2 regions of the Acetanaerobacterium sp. MSJ-12 genome follow, and region 1 is predicted to be linked to the other one. Evidence: predicted binding sites of a transcription regulator. Region 1 holds the regulator's gene; the other holds the start of a gene.
What was found. The regulator Rex, encoded in region 1, represses fermentation and respiration genes when NADH is low (regulators of the CRP and FNR family bind a similar motif). The targets are predictions, from matches to a motif close to ATTGTTAANNNNTTAACAAT.
Positions count from the first base shown of each region.

Region 2: KQI11_RS08820 ((2Fe-2S) ferredoxin domain-containing protein) is a predicted target of Rex. The motif match lies at 2,975-2,994, and genes of this name have one in related genera.

Region 1 is NZ_JAHLPK010000003.1:107,464-111,624, forward strand. It holds gene deoD (purine-nucleoside phosphorylase) at 57-767, shown strand; gene KQI11_RS04210 (redox-sensing transcriptional repressor Rex) at 842-1,498, opposite strand; gene KQI11_RS04215 (isocitrate/isopropylmalate family dehydrogenase) at 1,514-2,674, opposite strand; gene KQI11_RS04220 (aconitate hydratase) at 2,674-4,161, opposite strand, start outside.
Region 2 is NZ_JAHLPK010000007.1:5,679-9,839, forward strand. It holds gene KQI11_RS08810 (SpoIIE family protein phosphatase) at 1-814, opposite strand, end outside; gene KQI11_RS13525 ([Fe-Fe] hydrogenase large subunit C-terminal domain-containing protein) at 811-2,517, opposite strand; gene KQI11_RS08820 ((2Fe-2S) ferredoxin domain-containing protein) at 2,522-2,776, opposite strand; gene KQI11_RS08825 (hypothetical protein) at 3,037-3,309, shown strand; gene KQI11_RS08830 (4Fe-4S dicluster domain-containing protein) at 3,317-4,161, shown strand, end outside.

The sequences.
Region 1 (4,161 bases):
ACGGTATCATGGAAAAAAGCGCCGTGAGGCGCAGTCGAAAGGGGTTGTCTGTTGACATGAGCATGCACATTGCCGCAAAGGCGGGGGAGATCGCCCCCAACATCCTCCTCCCCGGGGACCCGATGCGGGCCAAGCACATTGCCGAGACCTATTTGGAGGACGCCGTCTGCTTCAACGAGATCCGGGGGATGTACGGCTACACCGGCACCTACAAGGGGCAGCGGGTGTCAGTCATGGGGACCGGCATGGGGATCCCCTCCATCCTCATCTACGCGACCGAGCTGGCCCGGGACTACGGCTGCAAAAAGATGATCCGCCTGGGGACCGCCGGCGCCTATTCCGAGAAGCTGAAGGCCCTGGATCTGGTCCTCTCCCAGGCGACCAGCACCACCTCCGCCCTCAACGACCACATCTTCCCCGGCCACTACGCCCCCTGCGCCGACTTTGAGCTGCTGGACAAGTGCTACCACATCGCCCGGGAGAGGGGACTGCCGGTTTACGTGGGCAACACCATCTGCAACGACCACCTCTACATCGACAACAAGGAGGAGTACAAGAAGGTCTGGGCCGACTACGGGGTCATCGCCTCGGAGATGGAGGGGGCGGGCCTTTACACCGTGGCCGCCCGCTACGGGGCCAAGGCCCTCACCGTCATGTCCATCGTCGAGACCTCCTTCAAGCCGGGGGCCAAGGGCGTTTCGGCAGAGGACAAGGAGAAAAACCTCAAGGACATGATCTTGCTGGCGCTGGACACCGCCATCGACTGACGGCAAAGAAAAAACAGGTGCGAACGGATCCGCACCTGTTTTTTTGCGCCCTGCCGGCGGGGGAGGGAAGGGGCTTATTTTTCCCCCTCGTCCTCCTCCGGCCTGTTGTGGGTCACCTGGTAGCAGAGGGTCAGCAGGCTGTCCCCCAGATGGACGTTTTCCACCACCACGTCGCTGTGGTCGACCCGCAGGTCGTAGTGGCTGAAGTTCCAAAACCCGGTGATGCCCAGATCCACCAGTTGGGGGGCCACCTTGGGGGCCGCCGTCTTGGGGATACAGAGGATAGCGATGGTGGGGTGGTTTTCCCGGCAGAAGGTTTCCAGCTCGCCGGTGGAGCGCACCGGCAGGCCGGCGATGATCTCGCCGGTCTTTTGGGGGTCGGAGTCGAAGATCCCCGCCAGGCGAAAGCCCCGCTTCTCAAAGTTCATGTGGGCGGCGATGGCGCTGCCCAGGTTGCCCGCGCCGATGAGGATGGTGTCGTGCATGGTGTCCACGCCGATGATCCGCCCGATTTCCCGGTGGAGCTGTTCGATGTTGTAGCCGTAGCCCTGCTGGCCGAAGCCCCCAAAACAGTTGAGGTCCTGGCGGATCTGCGAGGCGGTGAGGTTCATCTTCTGGGACAGCTCCTTGGAGGAGATGCGCCCCACCCCGTTTTGCAGCAGGTCCCCCAAAAAGCGGTAGTAGCGGGGGAGCCGCCGGATGACAGACAGGGAAACGCCGTTCTTTTTCACAAAAACACCCCGTTTTTACAGCGACTGGATGGTGTCCATCACGTAGTTGCCGAATTCTTCGCAGGTGCAGCCGGTATCGCGGCCGGTGCAGTGCATCTTCTTCTCTTCAAACATGCAGATGTCCAGCGCCCGCTCCAACTTGTCCGCCTCGGCCTGGTAGCCGATGTGGGAGAGCAGCAGGACGGCGGCCCGCAGCATGGAACAGGGGTCGGCGTAGATGTCCCGCCCCTCCTTCACCATCCGGGGGGCGGAGCCGTGAATGGCCTCGAACATGGCGTAACGCTTGCCCAGGTTGGCGCTGCCGGCGGTGCCGACGCCACCCTGGAACTCGGCCGCCTCGTCGGTGATGATGTCGCCGTAGAGGTTGGGGAGGACGAAGACACGGAAGTCGCGGCGGCGCTTTTCGTCCACCAGCTTGGCGGTCATGATGTCGATGTACCAGTCGTCGGTGGCGATCTCAGGGTACTCCTGGGCCACCTTCTGGCAGATCTCCAAAAACTTGCCGTCGGTGGTCTTGATGACATTTGCCTTGGTGACGATAGAGACCCGGCCCTTGCCGTTTTTGCGGGCGTAGTCGTAAGCCAGCCGGGCGATGCGCTCGGTGCCCTGGGTGGTGGTGACGGTGAAGTCCACCGCCAGGTCCTCGTCCACATTGACCCCCAGCGAGCCCAGGGTGTAGGCGCCCTCGGTGTTTTCGCGGAAGAAGGTCCAGTCGATGCCCTGTTCGGGCACCTTCACCGGGCGGACGTTGGCAAAGAGGTCGAGCTCTTTGCGCATGGCCACGTTGGCGCTTTCGATGTTGGGCCAGGGGTCGCCCTTGCGGGGGGTGGTGGTGGGCCCCTTGAGGATGACGTGGCAGGCCTTGAGTTCGGCCAGCACGTCGTCGGGGATGGCCTTGTTCTGGGCCACCCGGTTCTCGATGGTCAGCCCGTCGATCTCTTTAAAGACCACCCGGCCGGCCTTCACCTGGTCTTGCAGCAGGTAGGAGATGACCCGCTGGGCCTCGTGGGTGATGCGGGGGCCGATGCCGTCGCCGCCGCAGACGCCGATCACGATCTGGTCGAGACCGCTGTAATCGACAAAGTCGCCCTGCTCCTTCACCCGCTGGATGCGCTCCAACTGGCCCTGTAAAACCTTGGCAAACTGTTCGGTTGCGGAGACCATTTTTTCTTCCATCATCTCATTGCCTGCCTTTCGCTCATTTTTTTGGTGTAGTCCAGCAGCCCGCCGCAGAGGAGCATCTCCACCTGCCGCTCGGACAGCTCCGCCCGCACCGCAAACTGGGTGCCGCGGGTGTTGTTTTTGACGGTGAGCCGGCCGCCCTCTTTCAGGGCGTCGATCAGCCCGACGATCTCCAGCTCGTCGCCGAGGGAGAGGGCCTCGTAGTCCGCCGCGTCGGCAAACTCCAGGGGGAGGATGCCGGCGTTGACCAGGTTTGCCTTGTGGATGCGGGCAAAGCTCTGGGCGATGACCGCCTTGACGCCCAGGTAGAGGGGGGCGAGGGCGGCGTGCTCGCGGGAGGAGCCCTGACCGTAGTTCTGGCCGCCGACGATGATGCCGCCCTGCTTTTCCTTGCAGCGGGCGGGGAAGTCGGGGTCGCAGGCGGTGAAGCAGAACTCGCTGATTTTGGGGACGTTGGAGCGGTAGGGGAGGACCTTGGCCCCGGCGGGCATGATGTGGTCGGTGGTGATGTTGTCCCCCACCTTCAGCACCACCTCTTTTTTCAGGTGGTCGCAGAGGGGTTCGGTCTTGGGGTAGGGCTTGATGTTGGGGCCGCGCACCACCTCCACTGCGCCGGCCTCTTCGGGGGCGGCGGGGGCGACCAACAGGTTGTCATTGACCAAAAAGCGGGCGGGCATCTCGATCCCCCCCAGGTCGCCGATTTCGGTGGGGTCGCTGATGACCCCCTGCAGGGCCGACCAGGCGGCCGTCTCGGGGCTGACCAGGTAGACCTGGGCGTCAGCGGTGCCGCTGCGCCCCTCAAAGTTGCGGTTGAAGGTGCGCAGGGAGACCCCGCCCGACTTGGGGGATTGGCCCATCCCGATGCAGGGGCCGCAGGCGCATTCCAGCACCCGGGCGCCGGCGGCGATCATGTCGGCCAGGGCGCCGTTTTCCGCCAGCATGGTGAAGACCTGCTTGGACCCCGGGGAGATGGTGAGGCTGACGTTGGGGTGCACCGTCTTCCCCTTGAGGATGCGGGCCACCTTGAGCATGTCGTAGAGGGAGGAGTTGGTGCAGGAGCCGATGCAGACCTGGTCCACCGGGATGCCGCCCAGCGCCCCGACCGGCTTGACGTTGTCGGGGCTGTGGGGGCAGGCGGCCAGGGGCTCCAGCGCCCCCAGGTCGATGGTGAGCACCCGGTCGTAACGGGCGTCGGCGTCGGGGGCGAGGGGGGTGAAATCCCCCTCGCGACCCTGGGCGGCCAAAAACTGGCGGGTGATCTCGTCGGAGGGGAAGATGGAGGTGGTGGCCCCCAGCTCGGCGCCCATGTTGGTGATGGTGGCCCGCTCGGGCACGCTGAGGGTGGCGACCCCCTCGCCGGCGTACTCGATCACCGCGCCGACGCCGCCCTTGACCGACAGCTCCCGCAAAACGGCGAGGATGATGTCCTTGGCGGAGACGCAGGGCCGCAGGGCCCCGGTGAGTTCCACCTTGATGACCCG
Region 2 (4,161 bases), on a different contig from region 1:
TCAGCTCCCGCCCGGTGACCCGGCTGACGATCTGCGAGGTGGTGCCGCCGCAGACCACCTTCAGCCCCTTGGAGTACATCAGCCGGTTGACCACCGTGGCGTCCAGCTCCTTCTTGGCGGGGGGGCCCACCATCACGGTGACCGCCCGCCCCTCCCGAAAGCGGATGGCGCAGACGGTGGAGTCGTCCCCCGGCTTGTTCATGTACAGGGTGTTGACGGTGGAGACCATCTTCTTGGCCATCACCCGGGGGGAGATGTCCTTCTCCATGGCCTCCTCGGCGTACTTGACGATGTTGTCGTACTGCCAGCCCAGATCCAGCAGGGAGCCGACCCCGGCGTGGACCACCCCGTCGGAAAACATCACCAGCATGTCGTCCACCTGGGCCTGAAAGGAGGAGGTGTAGATGATCTTCCCGTCGATCTCCACCACCTCCCGCTCCAGCTCCATCAACTTGCCGTCGCGAAAGTAGATGATGAGGGGGTTGTCAAACTCGGCGGTGTAGATCCAGCCGTCGGGCTTGACCTTGACGATGGTGAAGGTGGAGTAGGCCAGCCCCCGCTCAGAGCACTTGGGCAGGGTGGAGGCGATGGTCTCGACGCACTCGGTGAGCTTGGCCCCCTCGGCCATCATGGTGGCGATGATCTTGCTGGTGAGGGTGGAGAGGATGTTGGCCTTGACCCCGCTGCCCAATCCGTCGGCCAGCACGGCGTAGAAGCCGCCCCCCTGGTCGCGGATGAACTCCACCTTGTCGCCGCACAGCTCCTCGCCGTAGTGGTTGATGCTCTCATAGGCGGCGTCGGCAAAGAATTTCATAGGGCACCGTCCTCCCCCTGTTCCATGCTCTTTTTCAGGCTGGTGAGGGCCACCTTGGTCTCGGCGGTGGTCTCCCCCAGCAGGGAGGCGATCTCCTGGGCCACCCGCATCTGCTTGTCAATGACCTTCTGGGCGGTGTCCACGGTGTGCATCCGCAGGCCCTCCAGCTTTTTCTTGTTCTCGTTCTCGGCGGTCATGTCCTTCATGAAGACGATGAACATCCGGTTCTCGCGGATGTAGATCACCGTCTCCTCCACGCTGACGCCCTCGCCCACCACCACTTCGTTCTTCATGGCCGGGCGGCCGCTCTCCCTGGCGCGGTCAAAGGTGTCGTCGCCGAAAAACTCGGGGATGATCTGGCCGACGGCGCTCTCCCGGCGCAGCCCCATCATCTCCTCGGCGGCGGGGTTCAGGTCCAGCACCTCCAGCTCCTCGGTCAGGGCGATGGTGCCGTTGGGGGAGTGCTGAATGACGGTGGAGGAGATGTTCTCCGCCTTCTCCCGCAGGTAGGGCAGGCACATGTTGACGTCGGCCTTCCCCCGGTAGACGGCAATGGCCTTGTCCCGGCAGGTCTCGTAGCCGCAGCCGCCGCAGTTGAGCTCCTGCTCGGGGCTGGTCTTGCCGATCTGGGCGAGGATGGCGCGGATCTCCTCCTCGGTGGGGATGGGCTCGGCCTTGGGGGCCCCCCGGAAGAGCCGCAGGTGATCCAGCTCACAGGCGGCCGAGGGGGCGGGCCGGGCGTCCCGGGGCTTGGGCTGGTCGTCGATCTCCATCCGCCCGCGGAAGCTGGAGATCCCCGCCCGGCGCATCACCGGGCCGCCCAGGCAGGCCCCAGCGCACATGTTGGCCTCGATGAAGAGGCCGGTGGGGCGCTCGCTCTCCAGCCAGGAGAAGAGCTCCATGCAGTTTTCCACCCCGTCGACGCAGACCTTGCGGTAGTGGCCGTAGCTCTCCGGCTCGATGCTCTTGAGGATGCCGCTGGGCTTGGGGTAGAGGCGGCTGACCGGGTGGGCGGTGCCCACCGCCTCCCCGTCGGCCTCCCCCTGGGGGGCCCCCTCGATGAGGGCGCGCAGGGCGTTGAAGCTCAGGGCGTAGTCCACGTCCCCCCCGGCCAGGGGGTCCATGGCCTCCTCCTTCTTGGCCAGGCAGGGGCCGATGAAGACCACGTGGATGTTCTGGCCGTATTTCGCCTTCATCATCTTAGCGTGGGCCATCATGGGGGAGTAGACCGGGGCCAGCCACTGGGCGATGGCCGGGTAGTGGCGCTCGACCATCATCACCACCGAGGGGCAGGCCGTGGCGATGATGTTCTCCATCTCGCCGGCGGCCATCAGCTGGGCGTAGGCGCGGGAGGTCTCGTAGGCGCCCACGGCGGTCTCCTCCACCCCGGCAAAGCCCACGGCCTTGAGGGCGGCCGAGAGCTGCTCAAAGGTGAGGTCGGTGAAGTAGCTCTTGTAAGAGGGGGCCAGGGTCACGTAGACCGGGTCGGGCCCCTTCAGCAGCTCCAGCACCTTGGGCCGGTGGTCGGTGGTGAAGCGGGCGTTTTGCGGGCAGACGTCCACGCAGGTGCCGCAGAGGACGCACTCGTCCTCGATGATCTGCACCTTCCCGCCCGAAAAGGAGATGGCCTTGATGGGGCAGTGCCGGATGCACTTGTAGCAGTTTTGGCAGTTTCCCTCGTTGAGTTTGATGATGCTGCTCACCGTTTTATTCCTCCTCTACCTTGGGCAGTACGTACTGGTAAAAAATGTCGCTGGCGTTGGCAAACCCCACATGGGAGATGGGCTCGTCGTCCACCTGCATGGAGATGCCGTCCAAACAGCGCCCCATGCAAAACGAGGCCTTGAGGGCCACCTTGTCCTCCAGCCCCCGCTCCTTGATGATCTCCTGAAAGGTCTTGATGACCTGGTAGGAGCCCTTCATGTGGCAGGAACTGCCCACACAGACTGTCACTGTAACCATCGTCTCTCTGCGCCTCCTCGCGTCAAACTGCCGGCCCCGCCGCCCCGCCGGGCAGGGGGGAGGGCATGGCTTCTCTATTTTATCTATTATACACGATTGCGCAGGGCGGGAAAAGGCCGCGTTCCTGCCAAAATCGGGTGGAAAAACTGTCGATAAATGCTATTGAAATGGCGGTATGGCCAGTGTATAATAGGTTAGATTGTTAATTCGGTATCAAGCCGCCCAACCCGCAAACCAAATAAGAGCAGGAGTGAACAAAGGTGAAAACGATGAAATCCATCCGTGTGGTCGTCTGCGTTTGCACCCAGTGCATCATGAATGGCGCCATGGACATCATTGAGTCGGTGGAGAGCCTGAAAAAGCTCAAGTACGAGATGCGCCACGGGGTAAAAATCGAGGTGGAGACCCAGGTCTGCCACACCGAGCACGACCACAGCCAGGTCTGTCCGGTGGTCTTTGTGGACGGCCAGCAGATCGAAAAGGCCACCAATGAAGAGGTCATGACACGCATTTTATCGATTGTGAGGAAGTGATTGCAACGTGAGAGGAGTTTACACACCCGTCACCAAAATTCGCCGCCAGATCTTTACCGAGATCGCCCGGCTCGCCTTTGAGGGGTGGAGCCACGAAAAGGTAGAGGAGCTGCCCTACAAGATCATCTCGGGCGAAATTCCCCAATACCGCGACAGCGTCTTCAAAGAGCGGGCCATCGTCGGCGAGCGGCTGCGGCTGGCCATGGGCCTGCCCCTGCGCGACATCAACGACAACGCCCCCATCTCCAAGGGCCTCAGCGACGACATGCTCATCAACCAGGCCTACGAGCTGCCACTGATCAACGTCATCCCCTTTGCTTGCAACGCCTGCCCTGAGACCTCCTACATGGTCACCGACAACTGCCGCCACTGCCTGGCCCACCCCTGCGTGTCGGTCTGCCCGGTGTCGGCCATCCAGTTCACCGCCGAGGGGACGGTCATCGACCAGGACAAGTGCCTCAAGTGCGGCCGCTGCAAAGAGGTCTGCCCCTACAGCGCCATCGTCAAGTACGACCGCCCCTGCGCCGCCGCCTGCGGGGTAAAGGCCATCGGCAGCGACCACCTGGGCCGCGCCAAGATCGACTATGACAAGTGCGTGGCCTGCGGCCAGTGCATCGTCTCCTGCCCCTTTGGCGCCATCACCGACAAGTCCCAGCTCTTCCAGCTGGCCACCGCCCTCAAAGAGGGGGTGCCGGTGGTGGCCGAGGTGGCCCCCTCCTTTGTGGGCCAGTTCGGTCCGGCCGCCACCCCCGACAAGGTGAAGGCAGCCCTCAAACTCATCGGCTTTGCCGACGTGGTGGAGGTGGGCTGGGGCGCCGACCGGGGCACCGTGGAAGAGGTGCACCACTACGC